3 regions of the Kluyvera georgiana genome follow, and region 3 is predicted to be linked to each of the others. Evidence: riboswitches for the same ligand, from Rfam matches in the RefSeq annotation. Region 3 holds a riboswitch; each other region holds the start of a gene.
What was found. A riboswitch is a leader RNA that binds a small molecule or an ion and turns the genes downstream of it on or off. The one in region 3 is predicted to bind thiamine pyrophosphate.

Region 1: another riboswitch for thiamine pyrophosphate. It lies ahead of thiM (hydroxyethylthiazole kinase); the one in region 3 lies ahead of thiC (phosphomethylpyrimidine synthase ThiC).
Region 2: another riboswitch for thiamine pyrophosphate. It lies ahead of thiB (thiamine ABC transporter substrate binding subunit); the one in region 3 lies ahead of thiC (phosphomethylpyrimidine synthase ThiC).

Annotation. Positions count from the first base shown of each region.
Region 1 covers NZ_CP158865.1:1,741,233-1,750,984, forward strand. Annotated here, with positions in the region: gene ABTW00_RS08255 (adenine deaminase) at 1-1,505, opposite strand, end outside; gene ABTW00_RS08260 (LysR family transcriptional regulator) at 1,631-2,557, shown strand; gene ABTW00_RS08265 (hypothetical protein) at 2,611-3,099, opposite strand; TPP riboswitch at 3,820-3,916, shown strand; gene thiM (hydroxyethylthiazole kinase) at 3,951-4,736, shown strand; gene thiD (bifunctional hydroxymethylpyrimidine kinase/phosphomethylpyrimidine kinase) at 4,733-5,533, shown strand; gene fbaB (class I fructose-bisphosphate aldolase) at 5,678-6,730, shown strand; gene ABTW00_RS08285 (mandelate racemase family protein) at 6,998-8,152, shown strand; gene ABTW00_RS08290 (ABC transporter substrate-binding protein) at 8,215-9,752, shown strand, end outside.
Region 2 covers NZ_CP158865.1:4,108,515-4,118,266, reverse strand. Annotated here, with positions in the region: gene araB (ribulokinase) at 1-1,547, opposite strand, end outside; gene araC (arabinose operon transcriptional regulator AraC) at 1,886-2,731, shown strand; gene ABTW00_RS19570 (DedA family protein) at 2,861-3,628, shown strand; gene thiQ (thiamine ABC transporter ATP-binding protein ThiQ) at 3,716-4,414, opposite strand; gene thiP (thiamine/thiamine pyrophosphate ABC transporter permease ThiP) at 4,398-6,008, opposite strand; gene thiB (thiamine ABC transporter substrate binding subunit) at 5,984-6,967, opposite strand; TPP riboswitch at 6,998-7,096, opposite strand; gene sgrR (HTH-type transcriptional regulator SgrR) at 7,132-8,787, opposite strand; gene sgrT (glucose uptake inhibitor SgrT) at 8,886-9,023, shown strand; gene ABTW00_RS19540 (sugar efflux transporter) at 9,112-9,752, shown strand, end outside.
Region 3 covers NZ_CP158865.1:4,663,765-4,673,516, forward strand. Annotated here, with positions in the region: gene zraS (two-component system sensor histidine kinase ZraS) at 1-395, opposite strand, end outside; gene zraP (zinc resistance sensor/chaperone ZraP) at 646-1,080, shown strand; gene ABTW00_RS22060 (DUF1481 domain-containing protein) at 1,084-1,776, opposite strand; gene hupA (nucleoid-associated protein HU-alpha) at 1,789-2,061, opposite strand; gene ABTW00_RS22070 (YjaG family protein) at 2,248-2,838, opposite strand; gene nfi (deoxyribonuclease V) at 2,872-3,552, opposite strand; gene hemE (uroporphyrinogen decarboxylase) at 3,562-4,626, opposite strand; gene nudC (NAD(+) diphosphatase) at 4,667-5,440, opposite strand; gene ABTW00_RS22090 (Rsd/AlgQ family anti-sigma factor) at 5,538-6,023, shown strand; TPP riboswitch at 6,075-6,184, shown strand; gene thiC (phosphomethylpyrimidine synthase ThiC) at 6,271-8,169, shown strand; gene thiE (thiamine phosphate synthase) at 8,169-8,804, shown strand; gene ABTW00_RS22105 (HesA/MoeB/ThiF family protein) at 8,797-9,555, shown strand; gene thiS (sulfur carrier protein ThiS) at 9,536-9,736, shown strand; gene thiG (thiazole synthase) at 9,738-9,752, shown strand, end outside.

The DNA of each region.
Region 1 (9,752 bases), 2.1 Mb from region 3:
GCCAGCGCCATGCCGCCGCCCGACTCGAGCAGCTGATTGGCCGCCAGAGCCATATCTTCGGGGTGACGGCCCAGCACCACCAGGTTGTGCGAATCGTGCGAGTAGCTGGTAGCAATCGCGCCGCGCAGCTCTCCCCAGCCTTCCAGCAGAGCAATCTGCGGCGTGGCGCCATGGCGGCCATGGCGGTGCTTAACCCAAATCAGGCTAAATCCGGCGGGAATCTGCACCTGGCCGTCACGGATCTCGACGTCCACTTCTCCCCATTGGGTAAAGCGCGCGCCGCGGATGTGGCGTAGCCGCGCGACGCCGTGTTGGATGCGGCCAACCCGCAGCGCGAAGTCATCGGCGCTGAGCGGATCCAGGTGCAGCGTATTGCGCGGCGGCGTCACGCCGGAGGCCGGGGGAATCGGTGCCAGCAGCTTGCCGTCGCGGGCGATTTGTTTACCGGCGACGTAGACCGCGCGGGCGGAGAGTTTATCCAGCGAATCAAAGACCACCAGATCCGCGCGGCGACCGGCGGCAATCAGCCCCAGATCGTTTCGCTGCAGACGAATGGCGGCATTCAGCGTGGCGAAACGCAGAACGTCGGTGGCTGCCAGTCCGTGTTCAATCAGCACATTGAGCAGGGCGATGATACCGCCTTTTTCCAGCAGCATATCCGGCGGCACGTCATCGGTGCAGACGGTAATCTGCGAAGAGAGGTGCGGCAGCGTTTGCAATGCTTTGACAATATCCGGCAGCAGGTAAGGGTGGGACCCCCGAATTTCGAGCGTCAGCCCGGCGCGCAGCTTTTCCAGCGCATCGTCGGCGGAGGTCAGTTCATGGTCTGACGTGACGCCTGCGGCCAGATAGGCCTGTAGATCGGCGCCGCTCAGCCCACGAGCATGGCCTTCAATCAGTTTGCCGCTGTCCAGCCCCGCCTGCACAATCTCCTGCATGCGGCAGCTGCCGTGCAGCACCCCGTGCATATCCATCACCTCCGCCACGCCGCGCACTTCCGGCCAGCCGAGCATGGTGTTCATTTCCGCGCCGGCGAATTCCGCGCCCGACATTTCCAGACCCGGCGTCGACGGGACGCTGGACGGCGCGGCAACCATTACCTGCAATGGCAGATGACGGCTCGCTTCCACGGCGTAGCGCACGCCCGCCACGCCCAGCACGTTAGCAAGCTCGTGGGGATCCCAGAAGACGGCGGTAGTTCCCTGCGCCAGCACTATTTCAGCATAGCGTTCCGGCGGCAGATGTGAGCTTTCGAGATGGACATGGGTGTCCATCAGCCCGGGAGAGAGAAATTCGCCGGGCAGGGAGTGGCGTTCAAGGGCGTCGCTGCGGCTACCGCGCGGGTGGACGCTGGCAATCATGTCGCCGACGATACCCACGTCGGCTTCACGAATTTCACCGGTCGCCATATCGACGATGTAAGCATCGGTGAGCAGCAGGTCGAACGGAACTTCACCACGAGCGGCCTGAACGGCGCGGCGGCGGTTTTCAGCATTGCTGGACATAACATCTCCGGCACAGGGATAATGTGCGCTACTTTAGGGGCAGAGCAAACGGTTGCCCAGCTGAAAAAACTAATCACCTGATAACTTCGGCTTATTCTGCGTGATCGTCACGAGTGAAGCACAACATGACCGAACCCTGGCAGCGATTGCCCGCGCTCTCGCTTAAACAACTGCAGTATTTTGTCACGCTGGCCCAACTGCGTCACTTTACGGACACCGCGAATCGTTTGGCCATTAGCCAACCGGCGCTCAGCAGCGCCCTGCGACAGACGGAAGCGGTGCTTGGCGGCAAGCTGGTGAATCGTACCGCTTCAGCGGTGACGTTAACCGAGCTGGGGGCGGCGATACTTCCCCATGCCCAACGGGTGCTGAGCGTTGCGCAGATGGCATTTCAGGATATGCAGCAAATTGTCGAGGCGGGCGGCGATGGAACGGTGCGCATTGGCCTTGTGCCGTCCGTCAGTTCGCTGCTGTTTCCGCTGCTGCCGAACGCGCTGGCGCAGGCGTTTCCACGGCTGCGGGTTGAGTTCCACGATCGCACCAACGATGCCCTGGTTGGTGACCTGCAAAGCGGGCAAATTGATTTTGGCATCGGCGCTATCGACAGCTCGCTGCCGGCTGATTTGCAGCTCTTCCCGCTACGTGAAGATCCTCTGGTGGCGGTTTTGCATAGGGATGACCCGCTTGCCGGGCAGCCACATTTACCGTGGAAACTGCTGGCCGGGCGCGATATTGCGGTATTCTCAAAGGGTAACGTGCAGCGCCTGGTCGGGGCATTGGTTGAAAGCCAGCGGCTGACGTTGAATACGCGTTATCAGGTGGACTATATCGAAACGCTGTACGGGCTGGTGCGCTCGCAGCTGGCGGTGGCGATTTTGCCGCAGCTCTACACCACTCACCTTGAAGATCCAACGCTGCGGGTCGCGCAGCTTCAGCAACCTGCGCTGACGCGTACGGTGGCGTTAATGCGCGGGCCGCAGACGCTACCGCCGCTAATTGAATCCTGCTTTACGCTGCTGCTCAAAGCGCTGCGCGGGAGCGCCGCCGAGTAGTATACGAGTAGCATAATAGAAGAAGGGAGGCGTTTGCCTCCCTGTATCCATCGTTATTGTTTGACGGTCAGCATGCCGTTTTCGCGGCCATGCGTCTTATTCCACGATGCGCCTTCAATGCCGTCTGCATTCATGCTGACGGAAATAATATATCCCGCTCCGCGAATTTCATAAAAATTGGCGTTAATACGCTTCACAACGGCTTTTTTGCCATTAACTGTCGCCGAGAAGAAACCGTTCGACAGCGTTGCTTTTAGCACATTAGAAGAGAGCGTCGCTTCACGCATGGGATCGGCAACGTGCGCCGCCTGAGCGTGTTGTTCCGCGTCGCGAGTGCGAGTCGCGTTGGCTGCGTTGGCATACGCCGCGGTCATGGCGGCGTTGTTGATACCCTGCTGTCTATTTTGCTCAGATAAATAGCATGTATCTTTAGAAATACCCTGCGCTTCACATTCAGCCATCCGCTGTGCCGGGCTTGAACAGCCCGCCAAAATAGCTGAGCCGGTCATTACAGCTAACAGTATCAATTTTGCTTTCATCATTAACCTTGCTTTTTATAAAGTTCAGAACGCAACCTGAATATATGTGTAACGTTCCTGGTATCATTATTGGGACGTTAATAATAAATTATTATCAGGTTGTGAATGTTATGAGTGATAACAGTCGCTCTCTATTACTGATATTGCGTTGCTACACACTACGACACCAAATGCTCCCGTTGCTACCAGCGCAAGGGAAACAATAGCGTAAGCAATAATAAGTTTTCTCATTGACTATCAATCACTAAGGCAAGTAAAAGCTTGCCGCTTTCTTTGTAACGCGAAGCAACTATCCAGTAAGTTGACTATATTAATATTGATTAAGATCATGTTTTTTGTTGATAGATTCAGGCGGTGAATGGAGTTGAGTTTAAATGTTATTTATTAATAAATTCATATTGTTAGCGATGCTCATCCTACCATTTGCCGATAAGGATTATTCCTATAGAAAATAGTTTTCATGATCTGAAGTTGAGGCGAGTCTGATGATTTTCTTTGTTTTTTTATTATTCCGTTCGTCGCGAGTTTAATTATGGTTATCTGATATTTTGTTTCGTATGAAAGAAAGTTATGACTGTCTTTTTTTATACGCCGCACGCGTGTTAATTAAAGTTTAACGATTATTAGATATAACCTTTCTCTTTGTGTTGTTATTTGTCGCGCGGGAAGAGGCTTGCTTAAGCGAGAAACTTCCCTTACGCTTGCAAAAAAGCGGCCACGCCGCTAAACGACTCGGGGTGCCCTTCCTGGTGAAGGCTGAGAAATACCCGTACCACCTGATCTGGATAATGCCAGCGTAGGGAAGTCAGAGACCGCCTGGTCATTGCTTCTTCGCGTTATGGCAGGAGCAAACCATGTACGTTGATCTGCTAAACCCCGCGCAATCCGCGCGCACCGCCCAACTTCTCCATCAGCACGCCCCTCTTGTTCACTGTATGACTAACGATGTCGTGCAGACTTTTACCGCTAACGTCTTGTTGGCCCTTGGCGCCTCGCCCGCGATGGTGATTGATGCCGGGGAAGCCGCGCAGTTTTCCGCCCTAGCCAGTGCGGTATTGATAAACGTCGGTACCTTAACCCAGCCGCGTGCGCAGGCGATGCGTGCGGCGGTGGAAAGCGCGAATGCGGCGAATGTGCCCTGGACGCTCGATCCGGTTGCCGTTGGCGCACTGACGTTGCGCAGTGAATTCTGCCGCGGCTTACTGCAATTACACCCGGCGGCGATTCGCGGTAATGCCTCTGAAATTCTGGCGCTGGCGGGCGAAAGCCGCGGCGGGCGCGGAGTTGATACCACCGATACGGCGGCGACAGCGCTGCCGGCAGCACAGAAGCTGGCGCGAGAAAGCGGCGCGATTGTGGCGGTGACCGGCGAGGTGGATTACATCACCGATGGTCAGCAAACGCTGGCGGTACAGGGCGGAGATCCGCTGATGACGCGGGTGGTTGGCACCGGCTGCGCGCTGTCGGCGGTGGTGGCGGCCAGCTGCGCGCTGCCGGGCAGCCGTCTGGAAAATGTGGCGGGCGCCTGCGCGCTGATGAAATTCGCCGGGCAGCAGGCCGCCGAGGGGCGAGGGCCGGGGAGCTTTGTCCCAGCCTTCCTCGATGCGCTGTATGCGATGCAGGCGGAGGTGGCGGCATGAAGCGCATTAACGCCTTGACCATCGCCGGTACCGACCCTAGCGGCGGCGCGGGCGTTCAGGCCGACCTGAAAACCTTCTCCGCGCTGGGTGCCTACGGTTGTTCGGTGATGACCGCGCTGGTGGCGCAAAACACCCGCGGGGTGCAATCGGTCTATCGCATTGAACCCGATTTTGTCGCCGCGCAGCTGGACTCGGTTTTCAGCGACGTGCGCATTGATACCACCAAAATCGGCATGCTGGCCGAGACCGATATTGTTGAAGCCGTGGCCGAACGGCTGGCGCGTTATCGTATCCAGAACGTGGTGCTCGACACGGTGATGCTGGCGAAAAGCGGCGATCCGCTGCTGTCCGCATCGGCGGTGGCGACGCTGCGTCAGCGTCTGCTGCCGCAGGTGTCATTGATTACGCCAAACCTGCCGGAAGCGGCAGCGCTGCTCGATGCGCCGCATGCTCGCGGTGAACGCGAAATGCTTGAACAGGGTCGGGCGCTGCGTGCGCTGGGCTGTGAGGCGGTGCTGATGAAAGGCGGCCACCTTGACGACGCCGAAAGTCCGGACTGGCTGTTTACCGCCGACGGTGAAATGCGTTTTACCGCGCCGCGCGTAGTGACCAAAAACACCCATGGCACCGGCTGCACGCTGTCGGCGGCGCTGGCGGCGTTACGGCCACGTCACGCAAGCTGGCAGGAAACGGTGCCGGTCGCTAAAGCCTGGTTGTCCAGGGCACTGGCTCAGGCGGATACGCTGGAAGTGGGCGAGGGGATTGGCCCGGTACATCATTTCCACGAATGGTGGTAGCTGTCCCGTCTGCGTGCCAGCAGCGTGTGCGTTAAAACCGACAAAAGTTGGACATTCTGCGCCCCCGGTACCAGGCTTATCCTGCTCAAAAAATTGAGCAGGACATCCAGCCGACATGATGTCGGCGCTTACGGGAGCATAGCTATGACTGATATTGCGCAGTTGCTTGGCAAAGATGCCGACAGCCTTTTACAGCATCGTTGTATGACCATTCCAGCCGACCAGCTCTACCTGCCTGGCCACGACTACGTTGACCGGGTGATGGTGGATAACAATCGCCCGCCTGCGGTATTGCGAAACATGCAGACGCTCTACAACACCGGGCGTTTAGCCGGTACGGGCTACCTGTCGATTCTGCCGGTCGATCAGGGCGTTGAGCATTCGGCCGGGGCCTCGTTTGCCGCCAACCCGCTCTATTTTGATCCGAAAAACATCGTCGAACTGGCTATTGAGGCGGGCTGTAACTGCGTGGCCTCCACCTACGGCGTGCTGGCGTCGGTTTCGCGTCGCTACGCGCACCGCATTCCGTTCCTCGTGAAGCTCAACCACAACGAAACGCTGAGCTACCCAAATACTTTCGATCAAACGCTGTATGCCAGCGTTGAGCAGGCCTTCAACCTCGGCGCAGTGGCCGTGGGGGCGACTATCTATTTTGGTTCAGAAGAGTCTCGCCGCCAGATTGAGGAGATCTCCGCGGCCTTTGAGCGCGCGCACGAACTGGGCATGGTGACGGTACTGTGGGCCTATCTACGCAACCCGGCGTTTAAGAAAGACGGCGTTGACTACCACGTCTCTGCCGACTTGACCGGGCAGGCCAACCATCTGGCTGCCACCATCGGCGCGGATATCGTCAAACAAAAAATGGCCGAAAATAACGGCGGCTATAAAGCGGTGAACTTTGGCTATACCGACGATCGGGTATACAGCAAATTGACCACCGACAACCCGATTGACCTGGTGCGCTATCAGCTGGCGAACTGCTATATGGGTCGCGCGGGGCTGATCAACTCCGGCGGTGCGGCGGGCGGTGAGACCGACCTGTCCGATGCGGTACGTACTGCGGTTATCAACAAACGTGCTGGCGGTATGGGGCTGATTCTGGGCCGCAAAGCGTTTAAAAAATCCATGGCCGACGGCGTGCAGTTGATCAACGCCGTGCAGGATGTCTACCTCGACAGCAAAATCACCTTCGCCTAGTCTACCGCCTTCCCATCCGCCCGGGTGGGAAGGCCGATCCCCTTCACACTTCGTTATCCTTTTGTGAAAAACATCACGCCCCCTTGTGCGCATGCCCAAAAAACAGCCGATTGTTAGCGTTATTTGTCCGTGGAAGCGCTGTTATTTTGTGCTTAGATTAGTCGTGAAACGCCTTTTCAATTCCCTAAAACCGTTTTATCGGATCAGTGTTGGACACAGGATTGTGACGCGATGAGCGGCAATCGAATGTTGTACTAAGGACACATAATGAAAATTGAATCTGTAAATGTCACCGTTTTCCAGCATCCTACCCGACGGGTCTCGGATAGCGCCGGGCACTCGCATCCGGGGCCAGAAAGCATGGCCAAAATGGCAATGCTGACGATTACCGCGGACGATGGCAGCAAGGGCTACTCGTTTGCACCACCGGAAATCGTGCGCCCGTTCGTGGTGAATACTTTCTTCCGTAAAGTGCTGGTCGGTCAGGATCCGTTCGACCGTGAACGCATCTGGCAGGACCTGGTGCACTGGCAGCGGGGCAGTGCGCATCAGTTGACCGAACGCGCGCTGTCGTTCGTGGAACAAGCGCTGTGGGACCTGATTGGGCGTAAGCTCAATATGCCGGTCTACAAACTGCTCGGCGGCTATCGTGACAAAGTCCCGGCCTACGGCAGCACCATGTGCGGTGACGACTTAGCAGGCGGTTTATCCACCCCGGAAGAGTACGCGGCCTTCGCTGAAACGCTGGTGGCGCGCGGCTACAAGGCCATCAAGCTGCATACCTGGATGCCGCCGGTCTCCTTCGCCCCGAACCCGAAAATGGATATCAAAGCCTGCGCCGCGGTACGTGAAGCGGTCGGCCCGGATATCGATCTGATGATTGACGGCTACCACTGGTACAGCCGCACTGAAGCGTTGTGGATTGGTAAAGAGCTGGAAAAACTCAACTTCGCGTGGTTTGAAGAACCGATGGAAGAGGACAGCATGTCGTCCTACGCATGGCTGGCGGAAAATCTCTCTATTCCGATTATCGGGCCGGAAAGCTTCGGCGGTAAGCACCACAGCCGTGCGGATTGGGTGAAAGCGGGCGCGTGCGACATTCTGCGCGCGGGCGCTAACGGCGTGGGCGGCATTACGCCGACCATGAAGGTGGCGGCGCTGGCGGAATCCTTCGGTATGGACTGCGAAGTACACGGCAACGGCGCGGCAAGCCTGGCGGTGGTCGGCGCGATCCGTAACTGCCGCTGGTATGAGCGCGGCCTGCTGCATCCGTTCCTCGACTACGACCAGCCGGCGGCCTATCTGAACAGCATCATCGACCCGATGGACGCGGATGGCTTTGTTCATCTGTCTCAACGCCCGGGACTGGGCGAAGACATCAATTTTGCCTATATCGAAGCCAATACCGTTAGCCACGACTGACATATAACAAAGACAGGCACGTACGGATTCGTAGCCTGTCGTACCCTACAGGCGACAGATAGATGAAAAAATCCTCCTTACTGGGAGCGTGTTTGCTCGCGCTCACGATGACGATGGGGAGCGGGGCGGCGTTGGCAAAAACGCCGCCGGATCAGCTCATCATCGGCATGAACATGAATAATCTGCTGACCCTCGACCCGGCCGCGATGACCGGTAATGAAGTGGTCGGTATCGTGGTCAATCTCTATGATTCGCTGGTTGAACTGGACCCAGAACAACTGACCAACGTCAAACCGGCACTGGCCAAATCCTGGGACATCAGCCCGGACGGCAAAACGCTGACCTTCCATCTGCAAAACAACGTCAAGTTTCACTCCGGCAACCCGCTGACCGCCGCCGATGTGGTGTGGTCGATGCGTCGTATTCTGCACCTAAACCTCGCACAGGCGTCGGTGTGGAAGTCTTACGGCTTCAGCAAAAAGAACGTCGATAAGCAGGTGACCGCGCTGGACGACTATACGGTGCAGATTGTGCTGCCAAAGGCGAACGATCCGCAGCTGGTGATTTACTCGCTCGGCGCGCTCGGTAACCTCGGCGTGCTCGACAGCAAAACCGTGCAGAGCCATGAACAGGATAACGACTGGGGCAACAAGTGGCTGACCACGCACGAAGCCGGTTCCGGGCCGTTTATGCTGGAGACCTGGCAGGCCAAAGACGTGCTGCGCATGAAGCGTAACCCGGACTACTGGCGGGGCGAGCCGAAGATGAGCCGCGTGGTGCTGCGCCATTTCCAGGAATCGCAGACCCTGCGTCTGATGATTGAAAAAGGCGACCTCGATATTGCCAACAATATGGCGGTATCCGATATCAACGCCCTGCGCAAAGATCCGCAGCTTACCGTCGACGCGGTACAACGCGGCACCATGTACTACGTGGCGATGAGCATGAAAGAGGCGCACTTCGCCAACCCGAAGGTACGTGAGGCGGTACGCTACCTGATTGATTATCAGGGGATTAACAAAGCGCTGATGCCAGGTTACGGCGTACTGCACCAGCGGCCAATCAAGGCGGGCATGCCGTCGACGCTGCCGGATCCGGGTTACCGCTTTGATCTCGCGAAGGCGAAAAAGCTGCTGGCGGAAGCGGGCTACCCGGACGGTTTTGATACCACCCTGCGCGTGCTCTCGGACCAGCCGTTCCTCAATATCGCCATTGCCGTTCAGTCGACGCTGATGCAGGCGGGGATCAACGCCAAAATCATCACCGGTACCGGCAACCAGATCTACGGCGCGATGCGCGAACGTAAGTTCGACATGCTGGTCGGTCGCGGGGGCAGCGGGATGGAGCCGCATCCGCACTCCAGCCTGCGCGCGCTGGTCTATAACCCGGACAACAGCGATGAAGCGCGACTCACCAACTTCCAGGGCTGGCGTACCGGTTTTTACGACAAACAGCTCAACGAGATGATTGATGGCGCGCTGCTGGAACGTAACCCGCAGAAGCAAATAGCCGATTACCAGGCGATTCAAACTCGTTTCGACGCACTGATCCCGGCGATGATCCCCGTCTCGCAGATGGTGGATTCGGTGGTCGTGCGCAA
Region 2 (9,752 bases), 560 kb from region 3:
CTGGCCATTTTGCCCTGCGCAGTCGGGATATCGGCATAAACGCCGGCGGCCACCGCGGCGAAGATAGCGGCGCCCAGCGCGCAGCACTGATCGGAGGCGACAATTTGCAGCGGACGGTTCAGTACGTCGCAGCAGGCCTGCATGATGACGCGGTTTTTACGCGCGATGCCGCCCAGCGCCATGACGTTGTTAACCGCAATTCCCTGCCCGGTGAAGCACTCCATGATGGCGCGTGCGCCGAAGGCGGTGGCGGCAATCAGACCGCCAAACAGCGCCGGGGCGTCGGTGGCGAGGTTTAAATCAGTAATGACCCCTTTCAGGCGCTGATTCGCGTTCGGGGTGCGGCGGCCGTTAAACCAGTCGAGCACCACCGGGAGATGGTCGAGCGAAGGGTTAGCGGCCCAGGCTTCCGTCAACGCGGGAAGCAGCTGTTTCTGGCTGGCTTTGAGTTGTTCTTTCAATTCCGGGTGCTGTGCGGCAAGCTGCTCCAGCGGCCAGCCAAGCACGCGGCCAAACCAGGCATAGATGTCGCCGAATGCGGATTGACCCGCTTCCATACCGATGAAGTCCGGCACTACGCTACCGTCCACCTGACCGCAGATGCCCTTAACGGTACGACTGCCAACGGTCTGTTTATCAGCAATCAGGATGTCACAGGTTGAGGTGCCGATAACTTTCACCAGCGCATTAGGCTGTGCGCCTGCGCCAACCGCGCCCATATGGCAGTCGAATGCGCCGCCGGAAATGGCGACTTGGGTAGAAAGCCCCAGGCGCTCCGCCCATTCGGCGGTAAGCGTGCCGACCGGCACGTCGGCGGTCCAGGTTTCGTTAAACAGCGGGCAGGGCAGATGCTGGTTGATAATGGGATCCAGTTCGTCGAAGAACGACGCCGGCGGCAGGCCGCCCCAGCTTTCGTGCCACAGGGATTTATGCCCGGCGCTACAGCGACCGCGGCGGATATCCTGCGGGCGGGTGGTACCGGAAAGCAGCGCCGGAACCCAGTCGCACAGTTCAATCCACGACGCTGCGGCTTGCGCTACGGCACGGTCTTCGCGGGTCACGTGGAGAATCTTGGCCCAGAACCATTCGCTGGAGTAAATACCGCCAATATAGCGAGAGTAATCTTCTTTGCCCGGCTGGTGGCACAGGCGGGTGATGGCCTCTGCTTCTTCTACTGCGGTGTGATCTTTCCACAGCACGAACATGGCGTTCGGGTTGTCGGCGAACTCCTCTTTCAGCGCCAGCACGTTGCCGTCGGCGTCAATCGGCGCCGGGGTGGAACCGGTGCTGTCGACGCCGATGCCGACGACATCCGCGCGCTGTGCGCTGGAAAGTTCGGCCAGCACGCCCTTCAGGGCAGCTTCCATGGATTCAATATAGTCGCGTGGGTGGTGGCGAAAACGGTTGTTCGGCGCGTCGCAGAAACGCCCTTCCTGCCAGCGCGGATACCACTCAACGCTGGTCGCGATTTCTTCCCCCGTCGCGCAATCTACTGCCAGGGCGCGGACCGAGTCACTGCCAAAATCGAGGCCAATTGCGATTGCCATCGTGTTACTCCATCTCAAAGAATACGTGATAGTGAAACAGTAGATATCCCCGCAAAAAAACGTCAGGCTGGAACCGCTAATCTTATGGATGATCTTGCTGTATCCTCTCAAAGTGTGACGCCGTGCAAATAATCAATGTGGACTTTTCTGTCGTCTTTATAGACACTTCAGTTGTGGTTGTTAGCCGGTTTATCTTCCGGGTTTATTCTCTAAGTGCCTTGAAATAACAGGGTTGACAGCAGCACCGGTTCTGTTATTCATTGAGCGCGGCTGCCGTACCGATTAAAAGCCGAATATGGATAATTGGTTTCTTTAGATATCAGTGAGAGCGTGCAGAAATGGCTGAAATGCAAAACGATCCCCTGCTGCCTGGTTATTCCTTTAACGCCCACCTGGTGGCGGGGCTAACGCCGATTGAAGCCGGTGGCTACCTGGACTTTTTTATCGACCGGCCGCTGGGGATGAAGGGATTCATTCTGAATCTGACGGTGCGCGGAGAAGGGGTGATTGAAAATCAGGGTAAGCAGTTTGTCTGCCGCCAGGGCGATATGCTGCTGTTCCCGCCGGGCGAAATTCACCACTATGGCCGCCACCCAGACGCCAGCGAGTGGTATCACCAGTGGGTCTATTTCCGTCCGCGCGCCTACTGGCACGAGTGGTTAAACTGGCCCGCCATCGTGGCACAGACCGGTTTTTATCGCCCGGATGAAGCGCACCAGAGCGAAATCTCCGAGCTGTTCGGCAAAATTATCGAGGCCGGGCAGGGTGTAGGGCGCTATTCCGAACTGCTGGCGATCAACCTGCTTGAGCAACTTCTGCTGCGGCGGATGGAGGCGATCAACGAATCGCTGCATCCGCCGATGGATAACCGCGTGCGCGATGCCTGCCAGTACATCAGCGATCACCTTGCCGATAGCCAGTTTGATATTGCCAGCGTGGCGCAGCACGTCTGCCTGTCGCCATCAAGGCTGTCGCATCTTTTCCGGCAGCAGTTGGGCGTTAGCGTGCTGAGCTGGCGAGAAGATCAGCGCATTAGCCAGGCCAAGCTGCTGCTGAGCACAACGCGCATGCCGATTGCCAGCGTTGGACGCAATGTCGGCTTTGAAGACCAGCTTTATTTCTCCCGGGTATTTAAAAAATGTACCGGCGCCAGCCCCAGCGAATTCCGCGCTGGCTGTGAATAAAAAGTAAAGAAAAGGAAATGCTGTGTGTCGGCTTTTGTCTTTGCCAGTAAACTATTTAGACAATTGATGGCTTGACGATGCAGAGGGGGCTCTGGAGAATCCCTGCTTCGTTTTCAAACCGGACACACTATGCAAGCATTGCTGGAACACTTTATTACGCAGTCCACAACTTACTCGCTGATAGCGGTAGCGCTGGTGGCGTTTCTGGAATCACTGGCGTTAGTGGGGCTGATTCTGCCGGGCACCGTGATGATGGCCGGCCTGGGCGCGCTTATCGGCAGCGGCGAGGTGAACTTCTGGCAGGCGTGGCTGGCGGGGATTGCGGGCTGCCTGTTGGGCGATTGGATCTCCTTCTGGCTGGGCTGGCGCTTTAAGAAGCCGCTACACCGCTGGTCGTTTATGAAGAAGAACAAAGCGCTGCTCGATAAAACCGAATATGCGCTACATCAGCACAGCATGTTTACCATTCTGGTCGGCCGCTTCATTGGGCCCACACGGCCGGTGGTGCCCATGGTCGCGGGCATGCTCGATCTGCCGATTGCCCGGTTTATTCCCCCGAATATCATTGGCTGTCTGCTGTGGCCGCCGCTCTATTTCCTGCCGGGGATCCTCGCCGGGGCGGCGATTGATATTCCTGCCGATGAAAATAGCGCCAGCTTTAAGTGGCTGTTGCTGGCGGCGGCGCTGCTGCTGTGGCTGGGCGCATGGCTGTGCTGGCGGCTGTGGCGCAGCGCGAAAGAGAATCATGACCGTCTCAGCAACGTGCTGACGCGTCAGCGTTTACTGATTCTGGCACCGCTGATTCTGGGTGTTGGCGTGATGGCGCTGGTCAGCGTGATTCGTCACCCGCTGATGCCGGTGTATATCGAGATTTTGCGTAAGGTGGTGGGGCTGTAACCTGCCGGATGGCGGCTACGCCTTATCCGGCCTACGCGCGTACCCATTTGTATGCCGGATAAGGCGCAGCCGCCATCCGGCAATCCCTCACTCAGCGATACCTAACAGTGCCGAAGCGCTGGTCTTACCGCTCAGCAGCGCTTCGGTCTTACCATCCCAGGCGATACGCCCTTCCGCCACTACCATTGCCCGCGCCGCGATTCGCGCCGCGTCTTCAATGCTGTGCGACACCATCAGCAACGTCAGGCTCTGGCGCTCACACACGTCATCGACTAATTGCAGCATCTCCTGACGCAGAGCAGGGTCGAGCGCGGAAAAGGGTTCGTCCAGCAGCAGAATGGGCTGCTGGCGCACCAGGCAGCGGGCCAGCGCGGCGCGCTGACGCTGGCCGCCGGAGAGTTCGCCGGGGAGCCGCTCCAGCATTGATTCAATTCCCATCTGCCCGGCAATAACCTGTAACCGACGCTGCTGGTCGGCGGTGAGCTTCAGCCGCGGGCTCATCCCCAGGCTGATATTCTGGCGCACCGTCAGGTGGCTGAAGAGATTATTTTCCTGAAACAGCATCGACACCGGGCGCTGGGACGGCGGCGTATGCGTATGGACGCGGCCTTCCAGCATGATGGTGCCGCTGGCGGGCGTCAGAAATCCAGCGATCAGATTGAGCAGCGTCGATTTCCCCGCGCCGCTTGGGCCGAGCACCGCGATTTTCTCGCCCTGCGCAATCGTGGCGCTAAAGCGCATCGGCAGGTGCTGATACAGCCAGGTCACATCATTCAGTTTTAGCATGGCGTCCGGGTAACTTTTCAATCACGGTAAAGAGCAGGAAGCAGAGCAGCAGCAGAATCAGCGCGGTCACCGCCCCATCCTGGCTGCGGTAGGCGCCAATCTGCTGGTAGAGATAAAACGGCAGCGTGCGGAAATTCTCGTTGCCGAACAGCGCCACCACGCCGAAATCACCGATCGACAACACGCAGGCAAACGCCAGCGCCTGGGCCAGCGGTCTTTTGAGCGCGCGTAATTCAATCACCCGCAGGCGATTAAACCCGCCAAGCCCAAGCGACTCGCACAGAATGCTGTAGCGTGCGGTGATATCGCGCATCGGTGTTTCCAGTACTTTCAGCGCGTAGGGTACCGCCATCAGCGCGTTGGTGAAAATCACAATACCGTCGGCGGAGTCGGGCAGGCCGATGGTATTGTTAAGCAGCAGGAAGAAGCCGGTAGCCAGCACGATCCCCGGCATGGCGAGGATCAGCATCCCGCTGAGTTCCATGGCCTGCCCGGCGAGCGGCTGATTACGCGCCCGCAGCTCGCGGCTGCTCCACAGCAGCATCATGGTCAGCGCCACGCAAAGCAGACCGGCGGCGAGGGCGATACGCAGCGACGTGCCCAGCGCCTGCCATAAAATCGGCTGGCTAAAGACGGAAAGCATCGACGGGTGAATGCCATCCACCACTACCGCCAGCAGCGGCGGCAGCATTAACAGCAGGGTCAGGAAGATAAGTACCCCGTCGGCGATACGGCTGTGCCAGCGATCTTCAGGGTCACGCCAGCCTTGAATTTGGCTATTGCCCACCGCAATGGCCCGGCTCATACGCTGGCTAAGCAGCACCAGCGCCAGGCAGCAGGTCATCTGAATCAGCGCCAGCATGGCCGCGCGCGCCGGATCGTAGTCAAAATTCAGCGCCTGGTAAATTGCCAGCTCAATCGTGGTGGCAGAAGGCCCGCCGCCCAGCGACAGCACGGTGGCGAAGCTGGCAAAGCAGAGCATAAAAATCAGCGTGGCGATGGGCAGAATCTGTCGCCGCATCCAGGGCCATTCCACGTAGCGGAAGAACGGATAGCCGCGCATCCCGAGCTGTGCCGCGAGCTGGCGCTGCTCGCCGGGAATTTGCTCCAGCGCCTGCAGCAGCAGGCGGGTGGCCATCGGCATGTTGAAAAAGACGTGCGCCAGCAGAATGCCCTGCAGGCCGTAGGGGGAAAAATTCCACTGCCAGCCGAGCCAGGCGTACATCTGCGCCAGCCATCCCTGACGACCGTAGACGGTGAGAATGCCGAATACGGCGACCAGTACCGGCAGAATGAGAGTCATCGCGCACAGGCGCAGCAGTAGCTGGCGACCGGGGAAACGGCGTCGGTACATCGCGCGGGCCAGGAAAATGGCGGGTAGCACCGACAGCAGCGCGGAGAGAAACGCCTGCCAGAAGGAGAAGCGCACCACGTGCCACAGGTAGCTATCGCCGAGCAGCGTTGACCACGACGTTTCGGGGGCGTTGAGCCACAGCGCCAGAAAAGCCGCCAGAGCGACGGCCACCATTAGTGCGGTGGCCGTGAGCCCTGGGTAGAGCCAACCCGGAATTAGCGGCTGGCGGCGCGGAGCCATGTATTAATCCAGTTCTGACGTTCGCTGGCGACCTGCTGCGGCGTGAACTCAAGCGAGGTCTGCGGTTTCACCAGGCTGTTAAAGCCTTCCGGCAGCGCAACCTGAGTGACCGGATACATCCAGTTGCCGGTCGGGATGGCGTTCTGGAACGCCGGAGAGACCATAAATTGCAGGAATTTGTCCGCCAGTTTTTGCTGCTTGCTGGCCGCGGTTTTTGCCGCCACTTCGACTTGCAGATAGTGGCCTTCGGCAAACGGCGCCGCGGCGTAGTTGTCTTTTTTCTCTTCAATGATGTGGTAGGCCGGCGAGGTGGTATAGCTTAGCACCAGGTCGCCTTCCCCTTTCAGGAACAGGCCGTAGGCTTCGCTCCAGCCTTTGGTGACGGTGACGGTCTTCGCTGCCAGTTTCTGCCAGGCTTCCGGCGCTTTATCGCCGTACACTTTCTGCATCCACAGCAGCAGACCTAAGCCCGGTGTGCTGGTGCGAGGATCCTGGTAGATGACGCGCCATTTCTGGTCGCTCTCAACCAGCTCTTTCAGGCTCTTCGGCGGGTTTTTCAGCTTGTTTTTATCGTAGACGAAAGCGAAGTAGCCGTAGTCGAACGGCACGAAGGTGTCGTTGCTCCAGCCGCCCGGCACGCTGACGGCGCTGGCCGGAACGTTGCTTTTAGCAAACAGTTTAGTGTCGGTTGCGGCCTGCAAGAGGTTGTTATCCAGCCCCAGCACCACGTCCGCTTTGCTATTTTTTCCTTCCATGCGCAGACGGTTGAGCAGCGAGACGCCGTCTTCCAGCGCCACGAATTTCAGCTCGCAGTCGCAGTCGGCTTCAAACGCTTTTTTCACCGCCGGGCCAGGGCCCCAGTCGGCAGCAAAGGAGTCGTAGGTATAGACCGTCAGCACGGGTTTCGCGAACGCGGGCGCGGCAACCAGCACCAGCAGGGGGAGTAATTTCTTGAGCACTTTGCACCTCAGTAAATGGGTGGCAAAGGATTTTGAGTTAGCCTCAAATCCCTTCGCCGGGATTATCCGGATCAGGTTCGACGGGTCTCTCTCAGCCGCGCATAACGCACAGCACCCCGTTGAGAACGGCACATTGTAATGATTACGTGAATAAATCAAAAGCCCTACGGTTCCGGCGGCGCAAACCAGGCGGATTTAAAGTCAAACCAGCCCAGCGTATTCATCCGTACGCCGCGCATACTGCGCTGCCCCTGGAGCATCAGCCAGTGGTGAATCAGCGGCACCACCGATTGATTCGCGAGCAACTGCTGGCACCAGTCGGCCTGCGGCAGGTTGCCCGCGCGCCAGCGCCGCGCGTCCTGCTCCCAGTCAATGGGGATACAATGGCGAATCATCGGCACTTCATACAGATAGGCAAACAGTGAGAAATCGAGCGGCAGCGTGAAATTGGCGCTGTTGAGCCAGATATCGCTGACCACCTCGCCGCGATGCCATTCGTCATAGTCCACTTCCTGAATGTTGAGCTTGACCTGATGCTCCGCCAGCAGCGTTTCCATAATCTGGCCGATGGTCCGGTGCTCGGCGTGATCCCGATAGTAGGTGAGGGTGATAGACTCCAGCCCGGCCGGTTTGTCGCAGGCGCGGCTGCGCGCATGGTGCCAGCGCGGCAGCAGGCCGTAGGCGGGAAACCAGTGGCTCTGATGCTGCTCGCCCGCGCGGTAGAGCAGATTGTTGGGATGAAACAGATGGCTCAGCCACTGGCGTACCGTTGGATTGCGGCCCAATGTGCTACGCGCATCGAACAGCAGGTAATAGCAGCCTTCTTCCAGCCGACTTTCGACGGCTTTTTCACTTTCGGTAGAGCCTTCGAGCGTCAGGCCGCCGTTTGGCGCTTCGCTGATTTCTGGTAGCACCCACACGTTAACCTCGTCGATCAGCGCCCGGAAACCGAAATAGTCTTCAAAGGCAAGGATCTTCAGCTGGTTAAGGTTGTTGCGCGCGACGGAGTAAGGCCCTGTACCCACCGGCATACGCGAGAAATTGGGCAGCGTTTGCCATTCACGCGGCAGGATCATCGCCGATACCTGGCTCAGTAGCCACGGCAGCCAGCGGTCAGGCTCGGCCAGATGCACGTCCAGCACCCAGGCGGTGGGAGAGTGGATCTGCGCGATGTTGGAGAACAGCGGCAGCGTCATGCTGCGCTCCAGTGAGGCAATAACGTCTTCCATCTCCAGTTCGCGCCCATGATGGAAGTGGATGCCGGGACGCAAATAAAAACGCCAGTGTAAGGGGGAAATTTCCTGCCAATGGTGAGCAATATCGGCTTCCAGTTCCCCATTTGCCTCATTTACCCGCGTTAAGGCGTTGAAAATCTGCCGGGCGATGTGGGTTTCCGAGCGGCGAAGCGCGGTGCCGGGCAGCAGATTGTGCATCGGGCGATAGTAAAGCACCCGCAGAATGTGGCGACCCTGACGGAAGCTGCGCCCCAGATGCGACACCAGCATCTGGCGTACCGCCGCTTTATCGCCGACCAGCTGTACCAGCTGATCGATGCGATCTTGCTCCAGCAGATCCTCAGCGCGTTGCTGCTGCAGCGCCAGCCCGGTATAGAGGAACGTGAGTCTGGAACGCTTGCCGCGCCCGGCCTCCGCCTCCCAGGTTAGCCAGCCGCGTGCCTCCATGGTGTTGAGTAATGTCCGCATATGGCGGCGTGAACAGCTCAGCAGTGCCGCCAGATCGTTAAGCGTCGTCTCCTGCGATTTTCCCTCGCAGCACTGCCATAAACGGATGAACTGCTGCTGTAAGCGACCTGAAGGCATAAAAGGGGAACTCCTGATAAAAACTCAGCAATTTATTAATCCCTATATTAGGCCAATAATGGATTTCGATGAAGCGAAGGAGAAACGAGGAGGTCACCATGTATCAGTTCTACCGGCGTTATTTCTCTGCGACCAAAAACGTTTCCTGGCTGGCCCGTCAGGCAACGGCACAGCGGCTTGAAGTGCTGAACTATCTGATGCAGTGGGAAGTTACGAACCCGACCTCTGAGTATTAATTCGCCTAATCATGTGTGACTGAGTATTTGCCAGCAGGTATTATCTGCTGGCTTTTTTTTATTCTTTCGCGTGCTTAAAGGATTTCACATGCTCTGGTTAATGACGATGGGACGACGTCTCAACGGTGTGTACGCCGCTTTTATGCTGGTGGCATTTATGATGGGCGTAGCGGGAGCGCTACAGGCGCCGACGCTGAGCCTGTTTCTCAGCCGTGAAGTGGGCGTCCAGCCGTTCTGGGTCGGCCTGTTTTACACCGTTAACGCGATCGCCGGGATTGCGGTCAGCCTGGCGCTGGCCAGGCGATCCGACAGCCGGGGCGACCGACGCAAGCTGATTATGTTTTGCTGCCTGATGGCGGTAGGTAACGCTCTGCTTTTTGCCTTCAACCGCCACTACCTGACGCTGATTACCTGCGGCGTGATGCTGGCGTCCATTGCCAACGCCGCGATGCCGCAGCTGTTTGCGCTGGCCCGTGAGTACGCCGACAGCTCGGCGCGCGAGGTGGTGATGTTCAGCTCGGTGATGCGTGCCCAGCTGTCGCTGGCGTGGGTGATTGGCCCGCCGCTGGCGTTTATGCTGGCGCTGAACTACGGCTTTACCACCATGTTCGCCATCGCGGCGGGGATCTTTATCCTGAGCCTGACGCTGATCGCGCTCACGCTACCCTCGGTGGCGCGAGTCGAGCAACCTGCTGATGTGGTGCAGAATCAGATTAGCGGCTGGAAAGA
Region 3 (9,752 bases):
CAGCGCTCTTTCTCGCTGACCTGAAGCGCACGCATCTCGTCCGGCTGATACAGCGTTTTCCCGACCTGCTGCGGATCGCTATGCGCAATCACCTTCCCCTGCTCATCGGTGACGGCAAACCACAACACGCCAGGCTGCCAGGCCATCTCCTCCAGCATCGACTGAAGCTGAGCGTGATGCATACGCATCCCCATTCCGGCGCGCGTTCCAGACTCCAGCGCGCTAACCAGCACGCGCCCCTGCTCGTGGAGCGCCTGCTGTGCGGCGGCGTTTTCGCGGCCATAGTCGCGGACGATCAGCGCAGAGAACAAACACACCAACAGCAAAATCACGCCAGTCAGCAGCCAGCTCAAATAAGACGCGACCGAGTCCTTTCGTAATCGTATGACGCTCATGGGGGTTTCCTTCTTTTGGTCTTTGCATTCCTTCAGCAGAAATCATGCCAGCTTTACCCGCCCGGAACCCGGCCTGCGAGCACAAATGCCCGGACAAAACGAGTAAAAATGACTCGCCTGGGTAGTACGAGCGCGTCATTTTTACTCGCTTCTCGCGCCGCGTATCGCCCAGCGCCGCAATTTTCGCGACACGGCAAGCTGGCACAGAAGATGCAATAGCTAAGGTGACCACACTACAGGAGAATCCACCATGAAACGGAACAACAATTTGGCTTTTGCACTACTGACTTTTGCGGCTTTGGCCTTCACCAGCGGCGCTGCGCTGGCTGGCGCGCATCATTGGGGGAATAACAGCGGCAACGTTGGCGGTTACAGCCAGTTGACCGATGCACAGCAGGCTACCGCACAGAAACTGCACTATGATTTCTACAACCAGACCAGCGCGCTGCGCCAGCAGATCGCCTCTAAACGCTATGAATACAATGCGCTGCTCACCGCCGATAAGCCAGACAGCGCGAAAATTGAGGGGGTCGCTCAGGAAATAGAGACGTTACAGCAGAAGCTGGATCAGCAGCGGGTGAAGTTTGATGTCGCCCTGGCACAGGCCGGCATTCCTCGCCACGGAGGTATGGGAATCGGCTGTCAGGGGGGGAACGGACACATGGGCGGCATGCACCGCTGGTAACGCTTAGAAGTTTTTTTCCGTCGGCTGCCAGGTACAGTAGTCTTCATTCGCCACCAGCAGCAGCTGGGAGCCTTCCGGGGCTTCCAGCCAGGCAATGCTGACTTCAGCAGAAGAACGGCTCTGACGGCTGGCGATATGCCCTAACGCGCGGGCGTCGAAATCCGGTTTCACCGTTTCGCCTTCACAGGTCGTTACCGACTGGTCAGCGTGCCAGCGTCCCTGTCGCAGCACAACTTTCCCCAGGCGCAGCGCATCGCTGGTCTGACGAATCTGTTCAGCACGATAGCGATAGAGCGCGACCTGGTCGCTGGAGAGCTGCTGTTTTTGCCCATCCATCTCACGCTGCATAAAACTCAGTTCGCCGTTGCGATCGAAACGGGCGCGGATGTGTTCGGTGGGTTTGCCGTAGATATTCAGTTCGATCAGCTGCAATTGATCGTTCTGCCAGCGGTATTCGCTGGTTGAAGTGCTACCGCTATGCCACGGGCTAAAGGTGGCCAGCAGGTGTGTCTCGCCGCCGCTATCTTTACGCCAGATGCGCACCGCGCCCTGGGTGTCAGCATAGCCGCTAGCGGTAAACGGAGGCAGCGCGCTGTTATGGCTACAGGCGGTAAGCAATAAGATGCCCGCTAGCCCCGAAAAGCGACGCCAGATGAACGAAAGGGGCGAAACCGCCCCTTCTTTAAAACTGTTCACTGCCACGCAGTCTTACTTAACAGCGTCTTTCAGTGCTTTACCAGAAACAAATGCCGGCACGTTAGCTGCGGCGATTTTGATTTCTTTACCGGTCTGCGGGTTGCGGCCAGTACGCTCAGCGCGGTGGTTCACTTTGAAGGTACCGAAACCAACCAGCTGTACAGCATCGCCTTCTTTCAGAGACTCAGTAATAGCAGCCAGGGTGGATTCCAGCGCTGCTTTAGCCTGGGTTTTAGACAGTTCAGCCTTGTCCGCAATTACATCAATCAGTTGAGTCTTGTTCATAAGTTATCCTTACAATGTGTTTATCGCTTGCTAAGCATCGAGTGCGACGAAAATGCCAGAAAAGCACTCTCCTGCATACACGCACCGATAGCCACTTTTTTTCGCCCTCCAAATGTAGACCAGACGGGGGGCAGATGTGAAGCCTTCAGGCGTGACAATTCAGGCGGTAAATCACGTTTTATTGTCTCATTGCTGAAAAATTATACCAATATTGCTTTCAGCGGCCTCGCGGAGGTCTGCGCGTAGCCCTTTAATCAGTTCAATATCGCGTTCTTCACACTCGGCTAAAAGGCGGAAAATCTCCCACTGAATGTCCCATTCTTGCTCTACCGCGGGGTTCAAACGCAGCTCTTCGTCGGTCATTTCACGATCAGCCTGGGTCATTTCTAACATCGCAACGGTGGTAATAGAACTCTTACTGACTTCAATCGCGTGTTCGAGGGTTTCACCGCTCAAACGCGAATGTATTAATTCGCTCAATGCAACGCAGGCATCGATCGCCGGATAAACGCCGTACATGTCGTAATCGTCCGCCGCCGGAATCGCCTCTTCCAGCTTTTCCAGCTGGCTGTCGAAGTTCACCTTCGCGTCTTTGACCGTCAGCGTTTCCCAGATGAGGTCGAGAATGCGTCGGTACAGCTGCGGCTCGCCAAACTCCGCCTCTTTGCAGAACATGGCGTAGTTTGGGTACATACGTTCGCACAGACAGGCCATAAACGTGACGTGCTGCCAGCTTTCGAGCTTCTCCAGACGCAGATGAATCGGGTTTTGTAACATGTTGAGTTCTCAAATACGGAAATTAGCCGCAGTTTACCTGATATGGGGCATTTTTGCTGCAAGCCGCGTAAAAGCCGGGCGTTCGGATGCTACCGCATCCGCCCAGCGCGTCGGCTCCGGCAGACGGTAACCCTGAGTGCAGCGCTGTACCCAGTTCAAAGCGCTCTCCAGACTGACGCGATGGCCCGTGGAGATAAACAGCGGGTTACAGCGCGCTTTACTGCGCCAGACCCACGCCAGCTGTTCGTCTTTGTCCATCAGCGGCGCCAGCGCGCCCACCTCTGAAGAAGGCAGTTCAAACTTACCGCACAGCCGTTTTTTCGCCACGCCAATGGTCGGGACGTCCACAAGCAAACCAAAATGACTGGCGACGCCAAGACGGCGCGGGTGGGAAATACCATGGCCATCGACAAACAGCAGATCCGGCTTGTGCGAAAGCTGCTGCCAGGCAGCCATCAGCGCCGGGGTTTCACGAAAGGAGAGGAAGCCCGGGATATAGGGCATGGTGGTGGCGACCCGCGCCACCGTGTATTCAACCAGTTCCAGAGAGGGATACTTCAGCAGAACCATCGCGGCCCGCGTCACTTCGCCACCCTGCTCAAACCCGACGTCCGCTCCCCCGATCAGATCCGGCGGATCCTTGTCGAGGCGATCCTCGCGGATCACTGAAGAGGCCAGTTCAAGCTGCTGAGCGCGTAGCGATGCGAGATCCATAATGACTCCTTAGCGGTGGTATTGTTCGGACAGGCGATGCACCGCCTCCACAAATACCCCGGCATGTTCCGGCGGCACATCCTGATGGATGCCGTGACCGAGGTTGAAGACGTGGCCTTCACCCTGGCCGAAACCTGCAAGTATAGTCGCTACCTCGTCTTCGATCCGTGCCGGCGGCGCATACAGCATGGATGGATCCATATTGCCCTGTAGCGCCACCTTATGACCAACGCGACGACGCGCATCGGCGATATCTGTCGTCCAGTCGAGACCTAACGCATCACAGCCGGTTTCCGCCATCGCTTCCAGCCACTGCCCGCCGCCTTTGGTGAACAACGTTACCGGTACGCGACGGCCATCGTTTTCACGCAGCAGGCCATCGACGATTTTATGCATGTAGTACAACGAGAACTGCTGATAGTCGCGCCCGGTCAGCACGCCGCCCCAGGTGTCGAAAATCATCACCGACTGCGCGCCCGCTTTAATCTGCGCGTTCAGGTACAGCGTGACGCTCTGTGCCAGCTTGTCGAGCAGCAGATGCAGCGCTTTAGGGTCGGCATACATCATCTTTTTAATCACGGTGAAGGCTTTGCTGCTGCCCCCTTCGACCATGTAGGTTGCCAGCGTCCACGGGCTGCCGGAGAAACCGATCAGCGGCACTTCTCCCTTCAGCTCACGGCGGATGGTGCGCACCGCGTTCATCACGTAGCCCAGTTCACCTTCCGGATCCGGAATCGGCAGTTTTTCAACGTCGGCTTTGGTCTTAATTGGCGAGGTAAAACGCGGGCCTTCCCCGGCTTCGAAGTACAGCCCCAGGCCCATCGCATCAGGAATAGTCAGGATATCCGAGAACAAGATCGCCGCATCGAGCGGATAGCGGCGCAGCGGCTGCAGCGTCACCTCACAGGCCAGATCGGCGTTTTTGCACAGCGACATAAAATCACCCGCCTGGGCGCGGGTCGCTTTGTACTCCGGTAAATAACGGCCCGCCTGGCGCATCATCCATACCGGGGTAACGTCTACGGGCTGGCGCAGCAGAGCACGCAGGTAACGATCGTTCTTCAGTTCGCTCATGTTTACATTCCTTTAGCGTTGATGCGCCTATTGTAACATGTCAGTCGTAATCAGCCCGACACATTGCCACAGTATCTTCGATCAGGCGACGGGCGACGGTGCCCGGCGGTGGCAGAAGCGGCAGATCGTCATAGCGATACCAGTTAGCGTTAAGCAGCTCTTTCGGATCGATAACGATGTCGCCGCTATCGTACTCCGCCATAAACGCTGTCATCAGCGACTGTGGGAACGGCCACGGCTGCGAGGTAATGTAGCGCAGGTTCTTCACCTTAATGCCGCTCTCTTCCATCACTTCACGCGCCACCGCCTGCTCTAAGGTTTCGCCCACCTCGACAAAACCGGCCAACACGGTATGCACGCCGTTGCGATGGCGAACGTGTTGGGCAAGAAGAATGGAGTCGTCGCGGCGAATGGCCACGATAATGCACGGTGCAATCTGCGGGTAGTAGCGTTCACGGCAATGGCTACACAGCATCGCCCATTCGGTTTTGCTCGGGTGCATGGTGTGCCCGCAGTAGCCGCAGAACTTATGCGAGCGATAAAACTCGGCCAGCTGCACGCCGCGCCCCGCCAGTTGGAACAACCCCACATCCTGGTCGATAACCTGCCGCACTGAGCCCATGTCATGACGGCGCTGCTGCTGAACCAGCCACACCGGAGAGCCTTCCCACTCGCCTATCTGGAGTGCGCGCTGCCCCACAAGATCGAAATTTAGCGCTTCGCCATATGGTAATTCGCCAGCAGGCAACCATAATTTTTGTTCGTGGCTGACGATCCACCAGCCGCGATCCGATTTTTCAATAATACGATCCATATCTCTTGCGCTACCTTTGCTTCACAGGCATGTTGTTAACATTATTATTACATAATGACGTGAGCAGATTTTAATCTTATCGATGCGGGGTCAACCTATGTTAAACCAGTTAGAAAGTCTAAAAGAGCGAATTCATGGACACCACAGACTGGTCGACCGTTGGCTGAATATTCGTAAGCACCTGCTCGTGGCTTACTACAATCTGGTTGGCCTTAAGCCTGGCAAAGAATCGTTTATGCGTCTCAACGAGAAGGCGCTTGATGACTTTTGTCAGCGGCTGGTCGACTACCTTTCTGCCGGTCATTTCAGTATTTATGAACGTATTATCCATAAAATGGAAGGCAACAGCCCGCTTTTAAACGCCAGCAAAATCTGGCCGCTGCTGGACGCCAATACCCAACAAATTATGGACTACTACGACTCTGCGCTAGAGAACGCTATCGACCAGGATAACGTGTATGCGTTTCAGCAGGCGCTGTCCGATATCGGTGAAGCGCTGGAAGCCCGTTTTCTATTAGAGGATCAGCTCATCATGCTGACCTTCGAGGCCCTCGGCCAGGATGAAATAAAACGTCCGGCTTGAGATTTGCCGCATTAACGCGTAGTTTACATTCATTACCTCTAAGATAGAGGTTACTTCTTGTCGGAGTGCCTGGTGCGCAAGCACGGGCTGAGACCGTTAATTCGGGATCCGCGGAACCTGATCAGGTTAAGACCTGCGAAGGGAACAAGAGTAATTCAGCTTTATGCTGCTGCCTTTACGGGCGGCGCACATCCATTACTCCATCCGTCGTCTGACAAGCCACGTCCTTACTTTTTTGGAATGAGCTATGTCTGCCACTACTAAACCATCACGCCGCGAACAGCGCGCCCAGGCCCAACACTTTATCGATACCCTGGAAGGTACCGCCTTTCCTGAGTCCAGACGCATCTATATCACCGGTTCGCAGCCGGATATCCGCATCCCGATGCGCGAAATTCAGCTCAGCCCAACGCTGATTGGCGGCAGTAAAGATAACCCGCAGTTTGAGGCGAACGAAGCCGTACCGGTGTACGACACCTCCGGCCCGTATGGCGATCCTGAGGTGGCGATTAACGTCCAGCAGGGTCTGGCGAAACTGCGCCAGCCGTGGATTGACGCACGCAATGATAGCGAAGAATTAGACGACCGTAGCTCGGCTTATACCAAAGAACGTCTGGCCGACGATGGTCTGGACGATCTGCGTTTTACCGGCCTGCTGACGCCGAAACGCGCCAAAGCAGGCAAGCGCGTCACCCAGTTGCATTACGCCCGCCAGGGGATCGTCACTCCCGAAATGGAGTTTATCGCCATCCGTGAAAATATGGGCCGCGAGCGCATTCGCAGTGAAGTGCTGCGCCACCAGCATCCGGGGATGAGCTTCGGCGCACGCCTGCCGGAAAACATCACCCCGGAATTCGTGCGTGATGAAGTGGCTGCCGGCCGCGCGATTATCCCCGCCAACATCAACCACCCGGAATCGGAGCCGATGATCATTGGCCGCAACTTCCTGGTCAAAGTGAATGCCAACATCGGTAACTCGGCGGTCACCTCCTCCATCGAAGAAGAGGTGGAAAAACTGGTCTGGTCGACCCGCTGGGGCGCGGACACGGTAATGGACCTCTCCACTGGCCGCTATATTCATGAAACCCGCGAGTGGATCCTGCGTAACAGCCCGGTACCGATCGGCACCGTACCGATCTATCAGGCGCTGGAGAAGGTCAACGGGATCGCCGAAGATCTCACCTGGGAAGCGTTCCGCGACACGCTACTGGAGCAAGCCGAACAAGGCGTCGACTACTTCACCATCCATGCGGGCGTATTGCTGCGCTACGTGCCAATGACCGCCAAACGCCTGACCGGTATTGTCTCGCGCGGCGGTTCAATTATGGCGAAATGGTGTCTCTCCCATCACAAAGAGAACTTCCTGTTCGAACATTTCCGCGAGATTTGCGAAATCTGCGCCGCCTACGACGTTTCCCTGTCGCTGGGCGACGGCCTGCGTCCCGGCTCCATCCAGGACGCCAACGACGAAGCGCAGTTCTCCGAGCTGCATACGCTGGGCGAGCTGACCAAAATCGCCTGGGAATACGACGTGCAGGTGATGATTGAAGGCCCGGGCCACGTGCCGATGCATATGATTCAGCGCAACATGACCGAAGAGCTGGAGAGCTGCCACGAAGCGCCGTTCTACACCTTAGGGCCGTTGACGACCGATATCGCGCCGGGCTATGACCACTTCACCTCCGGCATAGGCGCCGCAATGATCGGCTGGTTCGGCTGTGCGATGCTGTGTTACGTGACGCCGAAAGAGCACCTCGGCCTGCCGAACAAAGAAGATGTGAAGCAGGGGCTGATCACCTACAAAATCGCCGCCCACGCCGCGGATTTAGCCAAAGGACATCCGGGCGCGCAGATCCGCGATAACGCCATGTCGAAAGCGCGCTTTGAATTCCGCTGGGAAGATCAGTTTAACCTCGCGCTCGACCCGTTCACCGCCCGCGCTTATCACGATGAAACCCTGCCACAAGAATCCGGCAAGGTCGCCCACTTCTGTTCCATGTGCGGGCCGAAATTCTGCTCGATGAAAATCAGCCAGGAAGTGCGTGATTACGCCGCCGCGCAAACCATTGAAGTGGGGATGGCGGATATGTCGGAAAACTTCCGCGCCAAAGGCGGCGAAATTTATCTCAAACGGGAGGAAGCCTGATGTATCAGCCTGATTTCCCAACCGTGCCGTTCCGCCTCGGTCTTTACCCGGTGGTAGACAGCGTTGAATGGATTGAACGTCTGCTGGAGGCGGGCGTGCGCACCATTCAGTTGCGTATCAAAGAGAAACGCGATGAAGAGGTGGAAGCCGACGTTATCGCCGCCATCGCACTGGGGCGTCGTTATGATGCCCGCCTGTTTATTAACGACTACTGGCGGCTGGCGATTAAGCACAACGCCTACGGCGTGCATCTGGGCCAGGAAGACCTCGAAACCACCGACCTGCAGGCCATTCAGGCGGCGGGCTTACGCCTGGGTGTATCCACTCACGATGATATGGAGATTAACGTCGCACTCGCCGCTAAGCCTTCTTATATCGCGCTCGGCCACGTCTTCCCGACGCAAACCAAGCAGATGCCTTCCGCCCCGCAGGGGCTGGCGCAGTTGGCCAGTCATATTGAACGACTGGCGGATTACCCGACCGTCGCGATCGGCGGCATCAGCCTTGAACGCGCCCCGTCGGTGCTGGCGACTGGCGTCGGCAGTATTGCCGTGGTCAGCGCTATTACTCAGGCCGCCGACTGGCGCGCCGCTACCGCGCAGTTACTGGATATTGCGGGAGTTGGCGATGAATGACCGCGATTTTATGCGCTACAGCCGGCAAATCCTGCTCGGCGATATCGCCATTGAAGGCCAGCAAAAGCTGCTCGCGAGTCATGTGCTGATCGTGGGTTTAGGCGGGTTAGGTTCACCTGCCGCGCTGTATCTGGCGGGAGCAGGCATCGGCAAACTGACGCTGGTAGACGACGACGACATTCATCTGAGCAATTTGCAGCGCCAGATTCTATTTACCACTGATGATATCGCACGTTCAAAATCTCAGGTTGCCCGGCAGCGCCTGACACGGCTCAACCCGGATATCGAACTGGTATCACTCCAGCAGCGACTTAAAGGCGATGCGCTCCGGCATACGGTCGCGCGGGCCGATGTAGTGCTCGACTGTACCGATAACATGGCCACGCGCCAGGAAATCAACGCCGCCTGCGTAGCGCTCAATATCCCACTCATCACCGCCAGCGCTGTCGGCTTTGGCGGTCAGTTGATGGTGCTCACGCCGCCGTGGGAACAAGGCTGTTACCGCTGCCTGTGGCCGGATGATGTAGAGCCGGAACGCAACTGCCGCACCGCTGGCGTGCTCGGCCCGGTGGTTGGCGTGATGGGTACCTTGCAGGCGCTGGAGGCGATTAAATTACTTAGCGGTATTGAGACGCCGGGCGGGGAGCTACGTCTGTTTGACGGCAAAACCAGCCAGTGGCGCAGCCTCGCGCTGCGTCGCGCCAACGGCTGTCCGGTATGCGGAGGGCAGCATGCAAATTCAATTCAATGATGAGCCGATGCAGTGCGCCGCAGGGCAAACCGTCAGCGGGCTGCTTATCCAGCTCAACCAGCTCAAACCGGGCGCGGCGTTGGCGCTCAATCAGCAGATCCTGCCGCGCGAGCAGTGGGAACAGCAAATCGTGCAGGAAGGCGACCAGATCCTGCTTTTTCAGGTTATTGCAGGGGGTTGAGATGTTACGTATTGCC